DNA from 2 places in the Mesorhizobium sp. BR1-1-4 genome. Region 1 is predicted to be linked to the other one. Evidence: predicted binding sites of a transcription regulator. Region 1 holds the regulator's gene; the other holds the start of a gene.
What was found. Region 1 encodes PhoB, which activates phosphate uptake and scavenging genes when phosphate is short. Its sites were predicted from a motif close to TGTCATNNANCTGTCAT; they were not measured.
Positions count from the first base shown of each region.

Region 2: a site for PhoB is predicted at 6,300-6,316, ahead of LB571_RS05685 (acid phosphatase). Genes of this name have one in related genera too.

Region 1 covers NZ_JAIUIB010000001.1:69,004-81,252, forward strand. The annotation lists gene LB571_RS00335 (ATP-binding cassette domain-containing protein) at 1-477, opposite strand, end outside; gene LB571_RS00340 (sugar ABC transporter permease) at 488-1,840, opposite strand; gene xylF (D-xylose ABC transporter substrate-binding protein) at 2,077-3,117, opposite strand; gene LB571_RS00350 (ROK family protein) at 3,382-4,617, shown strand; gene phoB (phosphate regulon transcriptional regulator PhoB) at 4,620-5,309, opposite strand; gene phoU (phosphate signaling complex protein PhoU) at 5,329-6,036, opposite strand; gene pstB (phosphate ABC transporter ATP-binding protein PstB) at 6,062-6,865, opposite strand; gene pstA (phosphate ABC transporter permease PstA) at 6,862-7,713, opposite strand; gene pstC (phosphate ABC transporter permease subunit PstC) at 7,717-8,700, opposite strand; gene pstS (phosphate ABC transporter substrate-binding protein PstS) at 8,767-9,822, opposite strand; gene LB571_RS00385 (PAS domain-containing protein) at 10,334-12,249, opposite strand, start outside.
Region 2 covers NZ_JAIUIB010000002.1:495,958-508,206, reverse strand. The annotation lists gene LB571_RS05720 (ABC transporter ATP-binding protein) at 1-1,816, shown strand, start outside; gene LB571_RS05715 (GNAT family N-acetyltransferase) at 1,821-2,312, shown strand; gene LB571_RS05710 (DUF6665 family protein) at 2,314-2,625, shown strand; gene LB571_RS05705 (cupin domain-containing protein) at 2,642-2,986, opposite strand; gene petA (ubiquinol-cytochrome c reductase iron-sulfur subunit) at 3,301-3,861, shown strand; gene LB571_RS05695 (cytochrome b) at 3,878-5,179, shown strand; gene LB571_RS05690 (cytochrome c1) at 5,207-6,079, shown strand; gene LB571_RS05685 (acid phosphatase) at 6,361-7,056, shown strand; gene LB571_RS05680 (adenine phosphoribosyltransferase) at 7,282-7,827, shown strand; gene LB571_RS05675 (MaoC family dehydratase) at 7,986-8,444, opposite strand; gene LB571_RS05670 (MaoC family dehydratase) at 8,441-8,908, opposite strand; gene LB571_RS05665 (uracil-xanthine permease family protein) at 9,060-10,394, opposite strand; gene guaD (guanine deaminase) at 10,531-11,898, shown strand; gene LB571_RS05655 (helix-turn-helix domain-containing protein) at 12,014-12,249, opposite strand, start outside.

The sequences.
Region 1 (12,249 bases):
CAGCTTGATCACCGGCTCCTTGAAGCGCTGGAAGCGGGGATTGAGCCGCCCCATCACCTTGCGCGCCTCGGCCTCCATGGCGACGTCGTCGAGCGTGCCCCAGGCGGTCATCAGTTCGCGGCCGAGGAACAGGTTGGCGGCGGCATCGACATTGTCGGCCAGCGCCAGCGTCTGGTAGATCGTCTCGATACCGTATTTCTTGGCGTCGCGCGGGTTGGAAATCGCTGCCTCCTCGCCATTGACGAAGATCTGGCCCGCATCGCGTTTGTAGGCGCCGGACAGGATCTTGATCAGCGTCGACTTGCCGGCGCCGTTGTGGCCGAGCAGTGCCACGACCTCGCCGGGGAAAAGATCGATCGAGGCGTCGTCGACGGCGCGGATGCCGCCGAAGGCGATCGAGATGTTGCGCATGTCGACCAGCGGCGTGCCAGTGGGCGCAGTTGTGAGGGCCCTTACGGGAGCGGTTTTGTCAGCCATGGTCGTATCCCTAAACCCGCTTGCGATAGACGGTGTCGAGCCAGACGGCGATGACCAGCACGGCGCCGACGACGATGCTCTGCAACGGCGAATCGACACCGAGCAGCACCATGCCCGACTGCAGCGACTGCATCAGCAATGCACCGAGCATGGCGCCGATGATGGTTCCCGAGCCGCCGGCAAGCGAGGTGCCGCCGATGACGGCCGCGGCAATGACCAGCAGCTCATCCAATGTTCCCAGCACATTGGTGGACGAGTTCTGCCGGGCCGACGAAATGGCGGCGGCGATCGTGGCCAGCACGCCCATGATCATGAACACCTTCATGGTGATCCAGCGCGTGTTGATGCCGGCGAGATTGGCCGCTTCCGGATTGCCGCCGATAGCAAAGACATAACGGCCGAAACGGGTGCGGTTGGTGATGAAGGTCATGACCAGACCGACGGCGACCGCCATCAGCACCGGTATGGCGATGCCGTGGGCGATGAACAGCCCGCCCTCCGGCACGGTGATGTTGTTGGCGGCCGCGTACCGGTTCACGATCCCGATCGGCCATGGATAGGAGTTGGCTAGCCAGACCGCGCCCATGATGACGGCGCAGGTGACGACGCCGAGCAGCGTCTCGGCCCAGATCGGCCGCAGGGGGAAGCGGAAGCGCTTGCGCTGGACCCGCCCGTTGAACAGCGCGAACACGACGGCCAGGCAGGCGACGATGCCGACGACCCAGCTCCAGGTGGCGCCGATCGATCCGGCCGGTCCGCCGCCCATAAGCTGGAACGTGGCGTCGAGCGGTGCCACCGTCTGGCCTGACGTGACCCACCAGGCGGCGCCGCGCCAGACCAGCAGGCCACCCAGCGTGACGATGAAGGCCGGCACTTCGAGATAGGCGATGACGAAGCCCTGGAAGGCGCCGATCAAAAGCCCGAGCGCCAGACCGATCACCAGTGCCAGGACCCAGATCCATGGGTTGCCGAGTTCAAGTCCTACGAACCGAACCAGGAAATGTACCTGCGCAAAGCCCATGACCATGCCGATCAAGCCCTCGGCGGAACCGACGGACAGGTCGATGTTGCGCATGACGATGACCAGCACCATGCCGCAGGCCATGATGGCGACCGCGGACGTCTGCACCGACAGGTTCCACAGATTGCGTGGCGTGAGGAACGTGCGGCTGTCGAAATCGAGCGGATTGACACCAAGACGCAGGCTCGAAATCACATGCAGCGCGACCCAGATCAGCAGCAGCGCGCCGATCATGCCGAGCATGCGGGTATCGATCTCGGTCGCCTTCAGGAAACGCGCGACCGCGCCGAGTTCCGACGCACGCGCCGTATCGGCCTGCGAGGTTGAGGTCGTGTCGGTCATGATGTCCTCCCAGCGGCTTGCCGTCTGACGCGGAGCCGGACCAGAGCCCAGAAGTTAGCCGCCAGCGGCGGAAACACAAATCTTGTCGGGAAAACGCCGCGGCTTGGAAGCAATTCCAGGAAAAGTGCGTAAGGGTTTTTGTCCGGAATTGCGAAGACAAGGAAATTGGAACGGCCAGTGTTCAGAACACTGACCGTTCCACGCCGCGGCGTTTCCGATTTTTCAGGCGATCAAGCTCAGTTGCAGGCCGCGACGCTGCCCGCGGCAACGCCCGTGCAGACTTCGTCCTTCTTGATCCAGCCGGCGTCGATGACGAGGTTGAGATTGTCCTTGGTGATGGCCACCGGGGTCAAGAACAGCGACTTTACGGTGTTGCCGCCAGGCGTCGTGAAGTCCTTCACGCCGGCGATGTCGGTCATCTTCTTGCCGTCGGCGAGTTGCGAGGCGATCTCGGCGGCGTTCTTGCCGAGTTCGCGCGCGTCCTTCCACACGGATACGGTCTGGGTGCCGAGCGCGATGCGGTTGAGCGCGGCGTGGTCGCCGTCCTGGCCGGAGACCGGCACGGTGCCGGCGAGCCCCTGCGCCGTCAGCGCCGCGACGACGCCGCCGGCGGTGCCGTCATTGGCGGCGACCACGGCGTCGACCTTATTGTCGTTGGCGGTGAGGAACTGTTCCATGTTCTTCTGGGCGTTGGCGGGCAGCCAGCCGTCTGTATAGGCTTCGCCGACATTCTTGATCTTGCCGCTGTCTATGGCCGCTTTCAGCACTTCCATCGAGCCCGAGAACAGGAAGTCGGCATTCGGATCGGCGCCCGAGCCCTTGATGAAGACGTAATTGCCCTCAGGCTTCACCTTGAACACTTCGCGGGCCTGCATGCGGCCGACTTCCTTGTTGTCGAAGGTCAGGTAGAAGACGTCCTTGTTCTCGATCAGCCGGTCATAGCCGACGACCGGAATGCCCTCGTCGAGCGCCTTCTGTACCGCCGGGCCGATGGCCGACGCGTCCTGCGCCAGGATGATCAGCGAATTGGCACCCTGCGAAATCAGGCTCTCGACATCGGTCAGCTGCTTGCCGGGATTGGACTGCGCATCGGCGGAAATGTACTTGTCGCCCGCGGCCTCGATCGCCTTCTTCATGGCCGCCTCGTCGGTCTTCCAGCGCTCCTCCTGGAAGTTGGACCACGACACGCCGATGACCTTGCCCTTCGCCTGCGCGACCGACGCCAGCGTCAGCGACATGGCGACACCCGCCAGAATGGCGACTGTGAATCTCTTCATGATATCCTCCCTGCGCCCGCGTGTGGCGCGACCAAACTGGCCCTAAGGCCGGCACAAAGGCCCTATTTTTTCGAGCCTCGAAAAAACACTGGTCCATCGCCTGAGCACTGTCAACATTGATTCTGACGCATTTTGAGGTGCCAGAAGCCTTTTTTCGAGCCCCGCAATAAATAAATGACAGCCCCAGCCGCTTCTGCCAGTATTCGACCCGTTGCCGGAGGTGTTCGAGGGGGCGTCAAGAACCACGGCGACGGGGAGGGAATGATGTCGGTCGGAATCCGCCACGACGATCTGCGCCGGCGCAACCGCGCAATGGTGATTGGAGCCGTGCGCCGGGGTGGCCAGCCCTCGCGCACCGAGATCGCCGCTACTACCGCCCTCAGCCACTCGACCATATCGGCGATATCAGCCGACCTGATCGGCGAAGGTATCCTGAGCGAAGGCAAGCCGAACGAGGCCGGCTCACTGAAACGCGGCCGGCCGCAGGTGGGCCTTTGTCTCAACCCCGAGGCCGCGGCGGTCATGACCGTGGTGCTGTCGCTGAATTTCCTCTCCGTCGCCGTCATCGACTACGCCGGCCAGGTGATATCGGAGGAGCAGCGCCGGCTGGACACGCTGACCATGTCGCGCGAGGCGCTGATCGGCGAATGCGTGGCCATCGTCCGGCGCCGCCTCGAGGATCCCGACCTCGATGTCGCCAGCATTGCCCGCATCGCGCTGGCGATCCAGGGCATCACAGACACCGAGGCGCGCGCCATGCTGTGGTCGCCGATCACGCCGCAGACGGACATTGCCTTCGCCGATATACTCGAAGCCGAATTCGGCATCCCCGCCACCATGGAGAACGACTGCAACATGATGGCTGTGGCGCTGCGCTGGCGCGACCCCGAGCGCTACCGCGACGACTTCATCGCCATCCTGCTCTCGCACGGCATCGGCATGGGCCTGGTGCTGAAGGGCGAGCTGTTCACCGGCACCCATTCCTCCGGCGGCGAGTTCGGCCACATGATCCATCGCCCGGGCGGCGCGCTCTGCCGCTGCGGGCGGCGCGGCTGCGTCGAGGCCTATGCCGGCAACTATGCCATCTGGCGTAATGCAGGACAGATGGGTGAGGACGCCAAACCGGTCGACGTCAGCGACGCCGACATGCGCGCATTGGCGGCCACGGCGCGCGAAAGAGACGGACCGGAGCGCGAGGCCTATCGCAAGGCCGGCGAGGCGCTGGGCTATGGCCTTGGCAGCTTGTTCGCGCTGATCGATCCGGCGCCCGTTGCGATGGTCGGCGTCAGCGCCGCCGCCTTCGATCTGATCGAGCCGGCCTTGCGCGAGGCCATCGCCCAGACCGCCGGCGGCCAGCATTCGACGTCGATTTCCTTCGATACAGAGCCGAACGAATTGCCGCTGATCCGCGAGGGCTGCGCCATGCGCGCGCTCACCTTCGTCGACCAGGAGATCTTCGCGCCGGGTGTGCAGGTGAGATCCGGCAAGAACGTGGCCTGATCTCAGTCCTCGCGAATCGCGTAGCCTGCGCCACGGATGGTGCGTATCACATCGGGCATGCGGCCATTGTTGACCGCCTTGCGAAGGCGCCCGACATGCACATCCACGGTGCGCTCGTCGATGTAGATCGTCTCGCCCCAGACATTGTCGAGCAACTGGCTGCGCGAGAACACGCGGCCAGGATGGCGCATCATGAATTCGAGCAGCCTGAACTCGGTCGGTCCGAGCCGGATCTCGCTCTTCTTGCGATAGACCCGGTGCGATTCGCGGTCGAGCACGATGTCGCCGACCTTGAGCACGCTGGACAGCACTTCCGGTTTGGCGCGGCGCAGCAGCGCCTTGACCCGGGCCATGAATTCCGGCGTCGAGAACGGCTTGACCAGATAGTCGTCGGCGCCGGTCGAGAGGCCGCGCACGCGATCGCTCTCCTCGCCGCGCGCCGTCAGCATGATGATCGGCAATCGCTCCGTCTCGGGCCGCATGCGCAGGCGCCGACAGAGTTCGATGCCGGAAACCGCCGGCACCATCCAGTCGAGCACCAGCAGGTCGGGCACGTTTTCCTGGAGGCGTATCTCGGCTTCGTCGCCGCGTGTCACCACCTCGACCTGGTAACCCTCGGACTCCAGGTTGTAGCGGAGGAGCACGCCTAGCGGCTCCTCGTCCTCCACCACCATGATGCGTGGCGCGATCATCGATCGATCATCCCTGCCGTCAAGCCGCCGGCACCGACATCGCCGTCTCGTCCTGCTTCGGACGGTTGGCGGGCAGTTGCGTGCCGGTCAGCACATAATACGCATTCTCGGCGATGTTGGTCACATGGTCGCCGATGCGTTCGAGATTCTTGGCGCAGAACAAAAGATGCGTGCAAGCCGTGATGTTGCGGGGATCCTCCATCATGTAAGTCAGGAGTTCGCGGAAGACCGAAGTGTATTTGACGTCGATGCGTTCGTCGTCATTCCTGAGCTTGGCGAGGGCGGCGGCATCGCCGGCCGCATATTCCTCGACGACGCCCTGCACCTGGATCAGCACCAGCTGCGCCATGGAGTCGATGGAATGCGACAAGTCGCGCGGCGTGGCGGTGAGGCCGACCGAGCCGACGCGCTTGGCGATGTTCTTGGCAAGGTCGCCGATGCGTTCGAGATCGCCCGCCATGCGGATCGAGCCGACGACATGACGCAGATCGTCGGCCATCGGCTGGCGCTTGGCGATCAGGGTGATGGCGCGATCATCGAGTTCGCGCTGGCGCGCGTCCATGATGGCGTCGTCGGAGACGACGCGCTGTGCCAGCGCGTTGTCGGAATTCAGCAGCGCCTTGGTGGCGCCGCCGACCATCGTGCCGGCGAGATCGCCCATGTCGCTGATCAGCTTGCTGATCTGTCCGAGATCCTCGTCGAAGGCTGCGACTGTGTGTTCGGCCATGATCCTGGTCCTCGTATGCGTGAGATCAGCCGAAGCGGCCGGTGATGTAGTCCTGCGTGCGCTTCTCGCGAGGCGACGTGAAGATCTTCTCGGTCTTGTCGAATTCGACCAGCTCGCCCAGATACATGAAAGCCGTCTGCTTCGAGACGCGCGCGGCCTGCTGCATGTTGTGGGTGACGATGACGATCGTGTAGTCGGCCTGCAACTCGTCGATCAATTCCTCGATCTTGGCGGTCGACAATGGGTCGAGCGCCGAGGCCGGCTCGTCGAGCAGGATGACCTCCGGCTTGACCGCCACGGTGCGGGCGATGCAAAGCCGCTGCTGCTGGCCGCCCGACAGGCTGAGGCCGCTGGCGTTGAGCTTGTCCTTGACTTCGTTCCACAGCGCGGCGCGTTTCAACGCCTGCTCGACACGGCCGTCCATCTCGGCCTTGCCGATCTTCTCGTAGAGGCGGACGCCGAAGGCGATGTTCTCATAGATCGACATCGGGAACGGCGTCGGCTTCTGGAACACCATGCCGATCTTGGTGCGCAACAGGTTGAGGTCCTGCGAGCGGTCGAGAACGTTCTGGCCGTCGAGCAGCACCTGACCCTCGGCGGTCTGCTTGGGGTAGAGCTCGTAGATGCGGTTGAAGACGCGCAGCAGCGTCGACTTTCCGCAACCCGACGGTCCGATGAAGGCCGTCACGCTGCGCTCGGGCAGCGACAAGGTGATGTCTTTCAGCGCCTTCGACTGGCCGTAGTAGAAATTGAGGTTCTTGACCTCGATCTTCGCCTTGGCGGCTGCCTCTGTCGCAATCGTCATGTCTGGAGACAACATCTGGCTCATTTGTCCTCTCTGCGTCCGGTCAGGCTGCGCGCAAAGATGCTGAGCGCGAGAACCGTCAATGTGATTATGAGTGCGCCGGTCCACGCCAGTTGCTGCCACTCCTCGTAAGGGCTGAGAGCGAACTGGAAGATGGTCACCGGCAGGCTGGCCATCGGCGCATTGAGATTGCTCGACCAGAACTGGTTGTTGAGCGCTGTGAAGAGTAGCGGCGCCGTCTCGCCGGAAATGCGGGCAATGGCCAACAATATGCCGGTGACGATGCCGGACATCGCCGCGCGGTAGGCCACCGAACGGATCACCACCCAGCGCGGCGCGCCAATCGCCGTGCCGGCCTCGCGCAAAGCGTTCGGCACAAGGTTGAGCATGTCCTCGGTGGTACGCACCACGACGGGAATGACCAGGATGGCCAGTGCCACGGCACCGGCGATGGCCGAGAAATGCCCCATCGGCCGTACCATCAATTCGTAGACGAACAGGCCGATGATGATTGAGGGCGCCGACAGCAGGATGTCGTTGATAAAGCGCACCACGGTGGTGAGCTTCGAAAAGCGGCCATATTCGGCCATGTAGGTGCCGGCCAGCACGCCGATCGGCGTGCCGACGACGATGCCGATAATAGTCATCACGATGCTGCCGTAGATGGCGTTGAGCAGGCCACCGGCATCACCGGGCGGCGGGGTCATTTCCGTGAACACTGAGAGCGAAACGCCCGACAGGCCCTTATAGAGCAGCGCGCCGAGGATCAGCGCCAGCCAGGCAAGGCCGATGCCGGCGGCGACGACGCAGAGCGTCATCATCACGCCGTTCTTGCGCTTGCGGCTCTGGTGAAGCGATGCGGCTGTCGACATCGGTCAGACTCCGGTACGGGCATCGATGCGCATCAGCATGTAGCGGGCGATGGCAAGGATGAGGAAGGTGATGACGAACAGGATCAGGCCGAGCGCCACCAACGAGGAAGTGTAGAGATCGCCGACGGCTTCGGTGAATTCGTTGGCGATGGTTGCCGAGATCGTCGTTGCCGGCGCGAACAGCGAGGCGCTGATCCGGTGGGCGTTGCCGATGACGAAGGTGACCGCCATGGTTTCACCGAGTGCACGGCCGAGCGCAAGCATGACGCCGCCCATGATGCCGATGCGGGTGTAGGGGACGACGACCCGGCGTGTTACCTCCCAGGTCGTGCAGCCAATGCCGTAGGCGGACTCCTTCAGCACCGGCGGCACCGTATCGAACACATCCTTGGTGATCGAGGTGATGAAAGGCAGGATCATGATGGCCAGGATCATCGCCGAGGTCAGCAGGCCGATGCCATAAGGAGGCCCGGCAAACAGGCTGTTAAGGCCGGGAATGCCGTGGAACACGTTGATGATGAAAGGTTGCACTGTCGTCTGCAGGAACGGTGCCAGCACGAACAGGCCCCAGATGCCGTAGATGATCGAAGGAATGCCGGCCAGCAGTTCCACCGCCATGCCGATCGGGCGCCGAAGCGGACGCGGGCAAAGCTCGGTAAGAAAAATGGCGATGCCGATGCCGAGCGGCACAGCGATCAGGATGGCGATGGCCGAAGTGATGATGGTGCCATAGATCGGCGCCAGGGCGCCGAATTTCTCGGTGACGGGATTCCAGCTCTCGGTGGTCAGAAAGGAGAAGCCGAAGGTCGACAGTGCCTGCCAGGAACCGGCGAACAGCGAGATGGCGACGCCGCCGAGCAGCACCAGCACGAGAATGGCGGCGGCGCGGGTCAGCCCATGGAAGATCGAATCGGTCAACGCGAACCGTCTGACGGTGGCGTCGCGTGAACCTCGAATGGCTGGCAAGGCTTCGTGGGCAGCGCTCATGTCAAGCTCGGCTCTTTGTGTTGATTGAAAAGGAGCGCCGCGGGGCGGCGCTCCTCCAGAAAGATATTACTCGCCGGCGTAGACGGGCTTGCCGTCGGCCTTGATGTCGGCCTTCCACGAAGCCTTGATCAGGTCGACGACGCTATCGGGGATCGACACATAGTCGAGCGCCTTGGCGGTTTCCTTGCCGTCCTTGTAGGCCCAGGCAAAGAACTTGAGCGCTTCGCCGGTGGCTGCGGCATCGTCCGGGGTCTTGTGGATCAGCACCCAGGTCGAGGCAGCGATCGGCCAGGTGGCGTCGCCCGGCTCGTTGGTGATGATGACGTTGAAGTTCTTGGCGCCCTTGAAGTCGGCGTTCGAAGCAGCCGCGCCGAAGGATTCGAGCGACGGCTCGACGACCTTGCCGGCGGCGTTCAGCATCTTGGAGTAGGAGAGATTGTTCTGCTTGGCATAGGCATATTCGACATAGCCGATGCCGCCGTCGGTCTGCTTGACGGTGTTGGCAACGCCTTCGCTGCCCTTGGCGCCGACGCCGGTCGGCCATTCGACGGCCGTATCCGAGCCGACCTTGTCCTTCCAGTCGGGCGAGAGCTTCACGAGGTAGTCAGTGAAGTTGAAGGTCGTGCCCGAGCCGTCCGAACGATGAACGACGGCGATAGCGGTCGACGGCAGCTTAAGGTTCGGGTTCAGGGCCTTGATCGCGGCATCGTCCCAGGTGGTGATCGCGCCGAGATAGATCTGGGCCAGCGTCTTGCCGTCGAGGACGAGTTCGCCCGGCTTGATGCCCGTGAGGTTGACGATCGGCACGATGCCGCCCATCACCATCGGGAACTGCACGAGGCCGTTCTTTTCCAGATCGGCGTCGGACATCGGCTTGTCGGTGGCGCCGAAGGTCACGGTCTTGGCGATGACCTGCTTGATACCGCCGCCCGAACCGATCGACTGATAGTTGAGGCCGATGCCGGTGTCCTTCTTGTAGGTGTCGGCCCATTTGGCGAACACCGGATAGATGAAGGTCGAGCCGGCGCCGGAAAGGTCAGCTGCCATTGCTGCGGAAAGGGTGAGGGTGGACGCCGCAGCCATTGCAATCGCAACGGCCGCCGAGCGGATGAAATGTCTCATGTGGCCTGCTCCTGTTCGGAAGATGGTCTCTCGGCGCCACTTCTTGCCGGCGCCCGCTGAGGCCAATAGCCTTCGATTATAACAGTCGCATGACAGTTTCATGTCAGCCCGGTAACGCGTTGCCGGCAACGCGAAAGACGCCGGTCTCGGGCGCTCGCGGCGCGGTCCGAGTTTGCCGCCGGAATCAGGGGCTTGAGCCGTCCGACGGCTGGAATCACCACGGACTCGACCAGGCTTTTCCCAAATGAAGAAAATCCGGACGGGAGCGCGTTGCTCGCAGCCAGAGCGTGTCATGGCCGGGCCATCGCCAAAAACAGGTCCGTTGGGGTAGAGTGACACTGTTTCTTGCAGGCGGTCGCTGCTCCCGCCCGTAACTGAGAAGAGCGGAATTCGATTTCGCTATTGTTCCGGCTGGACGCCGCCTTTGATATGGCGCGATCGCACCATAGTCATTGCACGCAGCGGTAGCAGCGAATCTCCCGCTGATCCCGCAATCCAGGCGACGCGGGCTCTATCCCGCGTTGCGGTGGACCTGACGGCCGGCGCCGACCCAGCGCTCTACCTTCTCGAGCAGGGCCCTGGGACTGATCGGCTTGGGCAGATAGTCGTCCATGCCCGCCTCCAGGCAGCGCTCGCGGTCGCCCTTGAGCGCGTGCGCGGTGACGCCGACGATCGGCACATGCGTGCCGGTCTCCTGCTCCAGCAGGCGGATCGCGGCCGTCGCTTCGAGACCGCTCATCTCCGGCATCGAGACGTCCATCAGGATCATGCACGGATTGAGCGTGCCGAAGGCGTCGAGCGCCTTGCGGCCATTGCCGACGATCTCGAAACCATAGCCGGTCTCGCCGAGGATTTGCGTGAACACCATCTGGTTCACCTCATTGTCCTCGGCTACCAGGATATCCAGCCTGTGCCCGCCGGCCGTCGCGGGCAGCCTGGGGCGAACCTGTGGCGGCTGCAATTGTGCGCGCTGCTCGGATGGTGCCAGGGGCGGCGGCCGGGACGCCTCGGGCGCCTCGCCCGCGAGCGGTTGAACGGCGTGGCCGCTGGTGGCGTGGCGATGGCGCTGGATGGTCGCGACTAGCGTTTCCAGGAGCACCGAGGAGCGCGCCGGCTTGATCAGCTGGGCGTCGATGCCAAGATCGCGGTAGCTGGTGTTGGCAAGCGACTGGTCGACCGATGTCAGCATGATGATCGGCGTGTCCGCGAGGCCCTCGGTGTTGCGCACGATACGCGCCATTTCGGCGCCGCTCATTTCAGGCATCTGGTAGTCGAGCACGACGCAGTCGACCGCCACGCCATAAGCTGCCGCGGCGATCAGCACCTTGAGACCTTCGGCGCCGCTTTCGGCCGCGCAGGAATCGAACGTCCACGAGGTCATCTGCTCGGTCAGGATGGCGCGGTTGACGGCGTTGTCATCGACGATCAGCACGCGTGCGCCCGTCACGTCCACCGGCGTGATGCGCTGCCCGCTCTGCTGCCCGGCCCCTGGCAACGTTACGGTGAACCAGAAGGTCGACCCCTTGCCTTCGGCGCTCTCGACGCCAATGTCGCCGCCCATCAGGTCGACCAGCCGCGAGGTGATGGCAAGGCCAAGCCCGGTGCCCTCGTGGCGCCTTGTCGAGGACGTATCGACCTGGCTGAATTTCTCGAACACCAGTTTCAGTTTTTCCTCGGGGATGCCTATGCCGGTATCGGTGACCGAGATCGTCAGCCTGGTTCCCGTTGGAACCCGTTCGCCGGTCACGTCGACCAGCACGTGGCCTTCATCGGTGAACTTCACCGCATTGCCGAGCAGGTTGGTGACGATTTGCCGGATGCGGCCGACATCGCCGATGAACAGGCTTTCGAGCCGCGGCTCGATGCGCACGATGAGCTCGAGATCCTTTTCCTTGGCCCGTGTCGACACCAGCGTCGCCACGTCCTCGATCGCCTCGGCGAGATTGAAGGGCGCCGGGTCGAGCACCAGCTGGCCGGCATCGATCTTGGAGAAATCCAGGATGTCGTTGATGATGGTCAAGAGCGCGTTGCCCGATTTGACGATGATGTCGGTGAATGTCTTCTGCTTCGGATCGAGATTGGATTTGGCCAGGAGTTCAGCCATGCCCAGTACGCCGTTCATCGGCGTGCGGATCTCGTGGCTCATATTGGCGAGGAATTCCGACTTGGCGCGGTCGGCGAGCACGGCGCGCCGGCGCGCCTCGCTGAGCTCCGCCTCGCGCTGCTTGAGTTCCGTGATATCGGTGGTCGAACCGATCAGGTAGAGCGAACCGTCGGAGGCGATCATTGCGCCCTTGCGGGCGAACTGATGCCTGACGCTGCCGTCTGGAAGGCGCACCGTCTCCTCGATCTCCTGGGTTTCGCCTGTACGCAGCACGGCGAGATCGCTGGCCACGAAGGCCTCGCCATCCGGCCCGAAGATCTCGA
Region 2 (12,249 bases), on a different contig from region 1:
GCCACCGGCCAGCGTTACGGGCTTCCTCTGGCACTATGTCGGGCAAGCGAAGTTCGCCTTCTTCGCCATGCTGGTCATCGGCGGCATCGCGCCGCTCGTCGAGGCCGGGCTGTTCTATTTCGTCGGACGGCTGGTCGATATTCTCGACCAATTGCCCGGCGAACGGAGCTGGCACGCGCTGTGGACCGCCGCCGGACCCGAACTGGTGTTCATGGTCGCGGTGGTGCTGATCATCCGCACCGTGGTCGTCGCCTTGTCGGCGCTGGTCGACGAACAGACGATCACGCCCGGCTTCTACAATCTGGTGCGCTGGCAGGCGCACCGGCACGTCTCGCGCCAGTCCTACGCCTTCTTCCAGAATGATTTTGCCGGCCGCATCGCGACGAAAGTCTGGCAGGCCGGGCAGGCAACGGGCGACCTGATGGAAAGTTTCATCGAGGTCGTCTGGTTCATGGTCGTCTATACGGCGACGACGCTGGCGCTGGTCGCCGGGCTTGACCTCAGGCTGGCGGCACTCGTGGTGGTCTGGATCACCGCCTTCGGCTTTCTGGCGAAGCGCTATTTGCCGGCAATCCGCAAGCACGCCGAAGCGACGGCGGAGGCGGGCTCCATGATCAATGGCCGCATTGTCGATTCCTACTCCAACGTGCAGACGCTGAAACTGTTCGCGGCCGACGGCGACGATCGCTACATCAGGAACGGCTTCGACATCTATCTCGACGCATTGCGGCCCTTCACCCGCCGCTTGACCGGCGTGCGCATGGCGCTGACGACGCTGTCGGGCATCATGATCACGGCGATCGGCTGCTTTGCCGTTTATCTCTGGGTCGAGGGCTCGATCACGGTCGGGGCGGTCGCCTTCACGCTCAGCCTGGTGCTGCGGCTCAACATGCTGCTCGGCCGGTTGATGATGCAGATGAACGGCATCTTGCGGAATCTCGGCGTGCTGGAGAACTCCAAGGCGCTGATCTCGCAGCCGCTCGGCCTGACCGATGCACCGGACGCCGGGGAACTGGTCGTGGCGGGCGGGCGCATCGACGTAAAAAATGTCGAGTTCCACTACGGCAAGGGGTTTGGGGTGCTGAACGGCATCAACCTTATCGTCAAGCCGGGTGAGAAGGTCGGGCTGGTCGGGCCTTCGGGCGCCGGCAAGACGACGCTGGCGAACCTTATCCTGCGCCTCTACGATCTCGAAAGCGGCCAGATCACCATCGATGGCCAGGACGTCTCTGGTGTAACGCAGGATTCGTTGCGCGCCAATATCGGCGTCGTCAGCCAGGATACGGCCCTGTTCCACCGTTCGCTGCGTGACAACATCAAGCTCGGCATGCCCGACGCAACCGATGCGCAGGTCGTCGCGGCGGCGAAAAAAGCCGAGGCCCATGAATTCATCCTGACCTTGCGCGACAACAGGGACCGCCAGGGCTACGAAGCCTTTGTCGGCGAGCGCGGCGTGAAACTGTCGGGCGGCCAGCGCCAGCGCGTGGCGATCGCCCGCGTCTTCCTCAAGGACGCGCCGGTCCTGATCCTCGACGAGGCGACGTCGGCGCTCGATTCCGACATCGAGGCGGCGATCCAGGAGAATCTGACGCGGCTGATGGAGAACAAGACCGTGATCGCGATTGCCCACCGGCTGTCGACGATCGCGGCACTTGACCGCCTGGTGGTGCTCGACGGCGGCCGCATCGTCGAGCAAGGCACGCATGACGAGCTGGTGGCGCTCGACGGGCTTTATGCCCGGCTGTGGAAGCGCCAGTCCGGCGGGTTCCTCTATCACGAGGAAAGCGTGCTGGAAGAGACGCGGCCGGCGGAGTAGGCGCGTGGGTGGATCGGCAGAGCTCAGTCCGGAGATCGGCCCAGAGATCGGCTACACGCTCAAGCGTTTGCGGCCAACCGTGGCGGCCTTCGACACGCTGAAGGAAGAGAGCCGGCTGGAAGGCTACTGGATGCTGGTGCGTCTGGGCGATGGCTGGGCAAGCGGCCGCAACAAGTTCCTGAAGCGGGGCGAGGCGCTGTTCGGAGCCTGGCATGGCGCCGAACTCGCCGGTGTCTGCGGGCTGAACATCGATCCCTATTTCGAGGGCAGGGACCACGGCCGGGTCCGCCACCTGTTCGTCAGCGCGCGTCACCGCCGCGCCGGCCTTGGCCGAACGCTGGTCGAGATCGTGATCGACCGAGCCCGCCAGTATTTCACCGTGTTGAACACCCGCGCGCCGCCAGAAGCCTTCGCTTTCTATGAACGGCTTGGTTTTCAGCCCGTGGAGGGTGAAGAATTCGTCACCCATCGCATGGTGTTCAGGAAAGGGAACTGAAATGTCCTTGCGTCCGCCATCCCATCTTGCCGGCACGTCGGCCGCCGACGCGGCCTTCGACGCGCTTGGCCATGAAATCCTGGCAGAGAAGGCGGCGGCGCTCGGGCGGGCCGGCCAGCGCGTGGAAGAAACCTTGGCGCCGTTGCGCGATAACGGGGACGATGAGTTGCGCCCCCGTCTGCTCAAGGAGGCTGCCGTGGCCGTTCACGCCTATTTCATCCAGCGCGAACTGTGCGGCCTTCGCAAGCATGACGCCGTGATCCGCGAATACAATATCCCCAGGGCGGTTCTAGTGAGGCTGGGCGCCGCGTAAAATCAGTTTTTAGGAATCACTCCAGCCATTCGGTGATGAAGCTGCCGTTTTCGTGAATGTCGGTCGTTTCCAGTGGACCGGGACCGAGATTGGTGAATTTGTGCGGCGTGTTGGGCGGCACGATCAGGATCTGCCCCGCCGAAGCCTCGATTTCCTGGTCACCGACCGTGAAGAGGCCGGTTCCCTGGCGGATGATGAAGATCTCCGCATAGGGATGGGCGTGCAGCCGCGGGCCGCCGCCGACGTCGGGCAGGTGATTGAAGATCAGGCAGGAGTTTGAGCCGTAGGCACCGCACTGCAGTTCGCCCTTCCAGTGGTCGGAACGAACAGCCCATTGCTCGCGATCGATGACGTGCGCCATGCGAAGGAGGATAGATCACACCGGCGCCGTGTGTCGAGGCAAGCCGGAGCCTTGGATTTTGCTGATATTCCCGGTTGTTTAGCCGCCCTTTGCAGCCATGCGCCGTCCCGCCGGACACGAGGGGATTTTGTCCCCGCGACAATCTGCCCTTGTGCCTTCACCCGTCTGGACAAAAACGGGCTTCACGCATAAACCGAAGTCCAAATGCCGGAGGAATTCGCTAGCCTGTTCGCCATGCGCTGTCGGGTTGGCGTGATTGAGCGGGGAACAAGGCTCGGCCACCGGCGCGGAAGAGGCGAAAGGATCAGGCACCCGTGAGCGCAACCGACATCCACGATCCCAATCGTCGAGATTTTCTCTACGTCGCCACCGGCATGGCCGCCGTGGTCGGCGCCGGTGCCGTGGCCTGGCCCTTCATAGACCAGATGCGCCCCGATGCCTCGACGCTGGCGCTCGCGTCGGTCGAGGTCGATGTCTCCTCGCTGACGCCTGGCAGCTCGCTGATCGTCAAGTGGCGCGGCAAGCCGGTCGTGGTGCGCAATCGCACCGAGAAGGAAATGAAGGACGGCGAGGCCGTCAGCCTCTCCGATCTCAAGGATCCGATTGCCCGCAACGCCAATTTGCCGTCCGATGCGCCGGCGACCGACGCCAACCGCACCACGCCAGGCAAGGAAGCCTGGATGGTGATGGTTCAGGTCTGCACCCATCTGGGCTGCATCCCGCTCGGCCAGGAAGGCGATTTCGGCGGCTGGTTCTGCCCGTGCCACGGTTCGCAATACGACACGGCCGGCCGCATCCGCAAAGGCCCGGCGCCGGAGAACATGGCGATTCCGGTATTCAAATTCGTTTCCGACACCAAACTCCTTATCGGTTGAGGCAGGGGATATTTCGATGAGCGAGGGACACTCGACCTACACGCCGAAGACCGGTATCGAACGCTGGTTCGACGCCCGCATGCCGCTGCCCAGGATGGTCTATGACAGCTTCATCGCCTATCCGGTGCCGCGCAACCTGAACTATATGTGGACCTTCGGCGGCATCCTGGCGATCATGCTGGTGGCGCAGATCCTGACCGGCATCGTGCTGGCCATGCACTATACGGCCGACACCAATCTCGCCTTCGGTTCGGTCGAAAAGATCATGCGCGACGTGAATTCCGGATGGTTGCTGCGCTACATGCACGCCAACGGCGCCTCGTTCTTCTTTATCGCCGTCTATTTGCACATCTTCCGCGGCCTCTATTACGGCTCCTACAAGGCGCCGCGCGAGCTGCTGTGGATCCTCGGCTGCATCATCTACCTCCTGATGATGGCGACCGGTTTCATGGGCTATGTGCTGCCATGGGGGCAGATGAGCTTCTGGGGCGCCACTGTCATCACCGGCTTCTTCAGCGCCATTCCTCTGGTTGGCGACTGGATCCAGCAGCTCCTGCTCGGCGGCTTCGCCGTCGACAATCCGACGCTGAACCGCTTCTTCGCCCTGCATTACCTGCTGCCGTTCATGATTGCCGGCGTCGTCGTTCTGCATGTCTGGGCGCTGCATGTCGTCGGCCAGTCGAACCCGACCGGCATCGAGGTCAAGTCGAAGACAGATACCGTGGCCTTCACGCCCTACGCGACCATCAAGGACGCGTTCGGCATGATCGTGTTCCTGTTCGTCTTCGCCTACTTCGTCTTCTACCTGCCGAACTATCTCGGCCATCCGGACAACTACACGGTCGCCAACCCGCTTAAGACGCCGGCCCATATCGTCCCGGAATGGTACTTCCTGCCGTTCTACGCAATCCTGCGCGCCATCACGTTCAACATCGGGCCGATCAATTCCAAGCTCGGCGGCGTGCTGTGCATGTTCGGCGCCATCGTCATGCTGTTCCTGGTGCCGTGGCTCGACACCTCCAAGGTGCGCTCGGCGGTCTACCGGCCCTGGTACAAGCTGTTTTTCTGGCTGTTCGTGGCCGATGCTATCCTGCTGGGCTGGCTGGGCTCGCAGCCGGCGGAAGGCAGCTATGTGTTCATGGCGCAGATGGCGACGCTGTTCTACTTCGCCTTCTTCCTGATCGCGCTGCCGGTGCTCGGCTTGATCGAGACACCCCGCAGGCTGCCGAACTCGATCACCGAGGCGGTGCTCGAAAAGAACAAGGGTGGCAGCGGGCATCCGGCGGGCGCCACGGCAGCGCCTGAGACCAAGGGCTGAGCGGTAGAGAATCTAAGGGGATTTGGCATGAAAAAGATTCTCACCTCGCTTGCGCTGGTCGGCCTCGTGGCCGCCGGCACCGGAGTTGCAGGCACTTGGGCGTTCGCGGCCGAAGAGGCGCACAACGCGGCGGCACCGACGCATTTCCCGATCAACGAGCCGAAGGAAATGAGCTGGAGCTTCACCGGCCCGTTCGGCACCTATGACAAGGCGCAGTTGCAGCGCGGGCTGAAGGTCTACAAGGAAGTCTGCTCGGCCTGCCATTCGATGAACCTGGTGGCGTTCCGCACGCTTTCGGACCTCGGTTACAGCGACGCGCAGATCAAGACGCTGTCAGCCGAATACACCATCCATGATGGCCCCAACGATGCCGGCGACATGTTCGACCGTCCCGGCAAGCCGTCCGACCATTTCCCGGCCCCATTCGCCAATGAGGAAGCCGCCGCTGCCTCCAATGGCGGTGCGGCGCCGCCGGATATGTCGTTGCTGGCCAAGGCGCGCGGCGTCGAACGCGGCTTCCCGCAGTTCGTCTTCGATATCTTCACCCAGTATGATGCCGGTGGTCCCGACTACATCCATTCGCTCTTGACCGGCTACGACCAGACCCCGCCCGCCGGCATGGTCATCCCCGAAGGCACACACTACAACCCGTACTTCATGTCCGGCGTGTCGCTGAAGATGCCCAAGCCGCTCTCCGACGGCCAGGTCACCTATGACGACGGTTCGCCGCAGACCATCGACCAGTATTCCCGCGACGTGGCTGCCTTCCTGACATGGGCTGCCGAGCCGCACATGGAAGACCGCAAGAAGATGGGCTTCCGCGTGCTGGTATTCCTGCTTCTGTTCGGCGCCCTGGTCTACCTGACCAAGCGCAAGGTGTGGGAAGCCGTCGCGCACTAGGCCTGTTGATCTTCAGGTGAGGCCGGTCTGCAAACAATGGCTTCCTGCGCTTCCGGTGCTCACGTACTTCAAGTACGCTCCGCTCCGGTTCTCGGAAACCCGTTTTCGATTCGGCCTGACCTGAATCTCAAAAGGCCTTGGACCGTTCAGTGCACAACATGGGGCGCCGCGAGGTGCCCTATCTGCTTTTTGAGTGGATTGCGCCTCCACGTCTCGGCGGTGTCACATGGCCGTCACCACACATCGCGATCCTGCGGCGCTCTCATCAAAGGATCACGCCCATGAAAAGATACGCATCGCTTGCGGCAGGCCTGCTGCTGCTCGTCGTTGGTTCCGCGGCCCGCGCCGAAGACGCAAAACCATTCATCACCAACAAGGATGTCGACCTGACGATGATCCTGCCGCCGCCGCCGGCCAATGATTCGGCTGAGACCAAGGCCGAGCTTGGCGAAGTGCTGACCATGCAGGTCACGCGCACACCCGAGATGGAAGCCCGCGCCATCGCCGACGCCGAGGAAAACGTCTGGCGTTTCGCCGATGTCATGGGGCCGAATTTCAACAAGGACAAGCTGCCGAAATTCAGCGCCTTCTTCGATCGCGTGGTGGAGACCGAAGGCGCCGTCGTCGATCCGGCCAAGGATGTCTGGAAGCGCCCGCGTCCGCACCAGCTCAGCGATCTCGTCAAGCCGGTGGTCAAGCTGTCGAGCTCCGGTTCCTGGCCGTCCGGCCATGCGACCGTCGGCACGATGATGGGCATCATCCTGTCCGACATGGTTCCGGAAAGGCGTGCTGAGATCATGGCGCGCGCGGCCGAGTTCGCCCACAACCGCATCGTCGGCGGCATCCACTATCCGTCCGACGTCGAGATGGGCAAGATTTCCGGCAGCGTCATCGCCGCCGTCCTGCTCAACCGGGATGACTTCAAGGCCGAGTACGATGTGGCCAGGGCGGAGCTTCGTTCCGATCTCGGCATGTAGGATTTGGCCGATAGCCATCCGTTCGAGCGGGGCGCCTTCGGGCGCCCCTTTTTCGTGGCTGCGCCCAACAGGAGGAAAATCGCCTGGCTCCCAGCCCGTAGTCAATTCCTTTGCCGGATGCGCTTGTCTCGGTCGCCACATCGCGCTAGCCGTTGTCGGTCGCGCCGGGTTACGATCGGCCCCGCGCCGTTTCACTTTGTCAGCCGGATCATTCGGAGCCGCTTCATGAAACCTTCTCTCGAAGACACGCTGCTGGCCTCGATCCGTACCATCCCGGACTATCCCAAGCCCGGCATCCTGTTTCGCGACATCACCACGCTGCTCGGCAATGCGCGCGCCTTCCGCCGCGCCATCGACGAGCTGGTGCATCCCTATGCCGGGCAGAAGATCGACAAGATCGCCGGCATCGAAGCGCGCGGCTTCATCTTGGGCGGCGCCGTTGCCCACCAGCTCTCGGCCGGCTTCGTGCCGATCCGCAAGAAGGGCAAGCTGCCTTATGAGACCGTGCGCGTCGCCTACAGCCTGGAATACGGGCTGGACGAGATGGAGATGCACAAGGACGGCGTCGCGCCCGGCGAGAAGGTGATCCTGGTCGACGATCTGATCGCCACCGGCGGCACGGCTGAAGCGGCGGTCAAGCTGCTGCGCCAGATCGGCGCCGACATTCTCGCCGCCTGTTTCGTCATCGACCTGCCGGATTTAGGCGGGCGCGCCAAGCTCGAAGCGCTCGGCGTGCCGGTGCGAACGCTGATCGGGTTCGAGGGGGTTTGAGACCGGTTTGCCGAAGGCAAATTGAAAGGTCCAGTGGACCTTTCAAAGATCTCGAACGCCCGGAGCGATAGCGAAGGGCAGGGAGGCAACACGACAACCAGCGCGGGTGCCGCCCTCATCCGCCTTCGGCCACGCCATAAACGGGGCGAAGGAAGAGACTACTCCACCTTCACCAGCACCGCGCTTTCGAACTCCAGCACCTTGCCGCCGGTCGAATCAGTGGCCTCGCAGAGGAGCGCCAGCAACCGCCAGCCGGGGCGGGACGCGATGGGGCGGTGGGACAGCGCCGTGCGCGTGAAGGTGATGGTTTGCCCGGCAAAGACGGGCTTCAGCCACTTCAGGTTCTTGAATCCGGGCGAGGGGCCGAATTCGGGCACCGGGCCGTCCCAGCCTTCGGCGTCCAGGCGGCTCTCCAGGTTCAGCTTCATCCAGGTGGCGGCGGTATGCCAGCCGGAGGCGCAGAGGCCGCCGAGCACGCTCTTCTTCGCGGCCTCTTCGTCGATGTGAAAGATCTGCGGGTCGTATTTGCGGGCGAACGCCTTGATCGCCTCGGGCTCGAATCTGTGCGAGCCCAGCGTCACCGTGGTGCCGATGCGGAAGAATTCGTCGAGCGTCATGCCGCATTCCCCGCGTCGCGCGTCAGGAACATGACGGAGTTCTCGAGCTCGAAGACGCTTTCGCCGCGCTGGTTGACCAGTTCGCTGCGCATGGTCACGAAGCCGAGTTGCGGCTTCGATTTCGACAGGCGCCTGGCCAGAACCACCAGGCTGCCCCGCAGCGTATCGCCGGCGAGCACCGGCTTCTTCCATTTGACCTGATCGACTCCTGGTGCGCCCTGGCAGGTGGAGTCCAGCAGGAAGGCATCGCACAGCATGCGCATGAACATGGCGCAGGTGTGCCAGCCTGAAGCCGAGAGGCCGCCCAGGATACTCGCCTTGCCGGCCCCCTCGTCGAGATGCATCGGCTGGGCATCGAACTCGCTGGCGAACTCGATGATTTCGGCCGCGCTCACCTCTTTCGTGCCGAGGTCGAACGAGGCGCCCTCGACGAAGTCCTCATAGGCCCATGTCTTGCCGGTCATGGTCTGGCATCCCTGCAGAACGCGCGATCCGCATGGATCGGCGAACCCGGATGCAGGCCGCGGGCGATTTGGTCAAGTCCTTTCTGGTGAGCCAGCCGGCGCGATCGGGCCCGCGGCGGCCGTAGGGGCCAGCTGCGGCGCCTCCGATCGGCTAGCGGGCGTTCGGCAGGATCTGGTGCAGGACGATCGCCCAGACGGCGCCGAAGGCAATGGATGAGCCCAGAATGTACTGCACGATATCGGGCAGCGTCTTGACGAAATCCGGCGGTACCAGCGTGGCGAACAGCGCCATCAGGATGGGCAGGCCGATGACCAGCATGTTGCGTTCGGTCAGCGGCGTCCCGCGCACCACCCGAAAACCGTTCATGGCGATGACGACGCAAAGCACTCCGAAGACGCCGCCGATGACCGGCCCCGGGATTGAGGCGATGACCGCCGAAAGCTTGCCGATCAGCCCGAACAGCACCAGGAAGATGCCGGCCGCCCCGAAGGCGGCACGGCTGGCGATGCCGGTGATGGCGATGATGCCGGCGTTGGACGAATAGCCGGTGACCGGCGTGCTGCACAGCAGCGCGCTGATCAGACAGCCAAGGCCTTCGCCCGTGGCGCCCCGGTCGAGCTGCTCGTCCGAGAGCGGCTTGTCGATGACGGCACCGACCGCGAACCAGGTGCCGGTGGTTTCGGCCAGGACGACGATGTAGACGATCAGCATGGTCAGCGTCGCCGACCAGGAGAAGGTGACATCGAGATTGAGGAAGGCGATGCGCGGCATGGAAAACCAGGTCGCGGCGGAAACGCCCGTCATGTCGAGCTGGCCCATGAAGGCGGCGGCCACGCTGCCAGTCACAAGCGCGATGATCACGGACAGCAGGCGCAGCCATGCGCCTTTCGCGCCAAGCGCCATGCCGATCAGCATGCAGCCGACAAGCACCGCCGCGGCGACGAAGGCGAGGACGATGTTGCCGCCGACGGTGGCGGTGCCGTGGACGGCGAAGACGCTCTCCTTCAGTGCCACCGGCATCAGTGCGACGCCGACGACGATGATGATGGCGCCGCCGACGATGGACGGCACGAAGCGGTTGACGAGGCGGTGGAAGAGCTTTGTCGGCGATCCCAGAAGCATGACCAGTATGGCGCCCGGAATGAGTGCGCCGATCACGGCCGACAGGCCCGGCAGGCCGCCGCCGGCGCCAAAGGCAATCGCCAGCACCGCGCCGATCGGGACGAAGGACGGTCCCTGGACGACGGGCAGCCGCATCAGCAACTGCGACTGGATCAGGGTTGCGATGCCTGCCGCCACGAAGGCCGACTGGATGAAGGCGCCGGCGTCGCCGACGCTGAAGGCAAGCACCGACGCGATGATGAACGGCACGATATAGACGTCCATCGCCAGCACGTGCTGGAGGCCGAGCAGGGCGGCCTTGCCCAGGGGCAACGGATCGTCCGGCTGGGCGATCAAACTGATTTCTGGCGCAACGCGTTCCATGATGTCCCCTCTGGAAATCCCCGGCCGATCATGGGATCAGTCGGCGGCAAAGGACAGCGGCGGAAATGTTTGCCAACTGTTTTCTTCTAGGCCACGCATTGGCAGCCCCGCCCGCCAGCAGCACCGGAGCGACGATATGACGGCAGATCCTTTCACGCTGCTCGGCACCGCCTTCCATACGCCTGAGCGCGGCAGGCTGGAGGTGCTGGAGGAGCACCTGTTCTGCGTCGACGCACAGGGGCGCATCGCCGAGATCCAGGCGCCCGGCCACCCGGAATACACGGCCACGATAAGCGATGCTCGCCGGGCGGGCAGGCTGGTGGAACTTGGCGAGGGGCAGTTCCTGCTGCCGGGGCTCGTCGACCTGCACATCCATGCGCCGCAATGGCCGCAGATGGGCAAGGCGCTGGACGTGCCGCTCGAAGTCTGGCTGCGGAAATACACTTTCCCGCTCGAGGCCCGCTATGCGGATTTGGACTATGCTCGTGCGGTCTATGCTGATCTGGTCGACAATCTGCTCGCCAACGGCACCACCACCGCGCTCTATTTCGCCACCGTCCATGTCGAGGCGAGCGTGGCGCTCGCCGAGACATGTCTTGAGAAAGGCCAGCGTGCCCTGGTCGGCAAGGTGGTGATGGACGACCCCGAACAGTGTCCGCCCTTCTATCGCGATGCCGATGCGGCAAGCGCTGTTTCGGATACCAGGCGCTTCATCGAGGCCGTCATGTCATTGGATCCGGGCGAGAGGCCGCTTGTCCAGCCGGTGATCACGCCGCGCTTCATTCCAAGCTGCACCGACGCGGCCTTGCAGGGGCTGGGCGAACTCGCGGAAGAGTTCGGCTGCCACGTGCAGACCCATTGCTCCGAAAGCGATTGGGCAAAGCAGTTCGTGGAAGCGCGCTTCGGCCAAACGGATGCGGCAAGCCTCGATGGTTTCGGCCTGCTCACCCGTCATACGATCCTGGCGCATTCGAACTTCATCGATGGGCAGGACATGGACCTGATCAAGGAGAAGGGCGCCGGCGTCGCTCATTGCCCGCTGTCCAACGTCTACTTCGCCAATGCAGTGTTTCCGCTTCGCGAGGCGCTCGACCGGCACATGCATGTCGGGCTCGGCACCGATATTTCAGGCGGCTACAGCCCATCGCTGTTCGACGGTTGCCGGAACGCGCTGTCGGCCTCGAGAACATTGCAGAGCGGCGTGCATGCCGGCCTGCCGGCAAAGGAGCGCGGCGCGCCCGGCGAGCCGATCACGCATCAGGAAGCGTTCTGGCTGGCGACCGCGGGAGGCGCGGAAGCGCTCGACCTGCCGACCGGCAGTTTTCGCGTCGGACACGAATTCGACGCGCTGCTGATCGACACCAAAGCGAGCGCCTCGAACATCCATGTCAACGGCGCCGACGATACGCTCGACGACGTCTTTCAGAAGATCGTGCTCAATGCGGCACGGGCCAATATTGCCACTGTTTGGGTCGGAGGCCGGGCGGTGGTCGGCTGTAGCTAAGCTACGCTCACTTGTAGTGGCCTCGCCTGCGCGAATAAACATGGCCCTGTGCCGACGTCGGCAGCGCCTGCGAGCATGGAATACGACAGCCCGTTTTCGTCTTTCGCAACGGGCGCTATACGAGATCGTCAACCGAGACATTGAGGGCGGCGGCGATGCGCTTGATCGTGTCGAAGCTACCGTCGCGGGTGCCTGTCTCGATCTGCGAGAGATAGCCTGCGCTGATCTCAGTCTTTTCAGCGAGGTCGCGAGCCGAAATCCCGCGATGCTCGCGCCAGACGCGGATCTTATTCTCGCCGTCCAGGATGCGGTTGACGACGGCGACCGGAATAAGCTCCTCCTCGCCGGCAG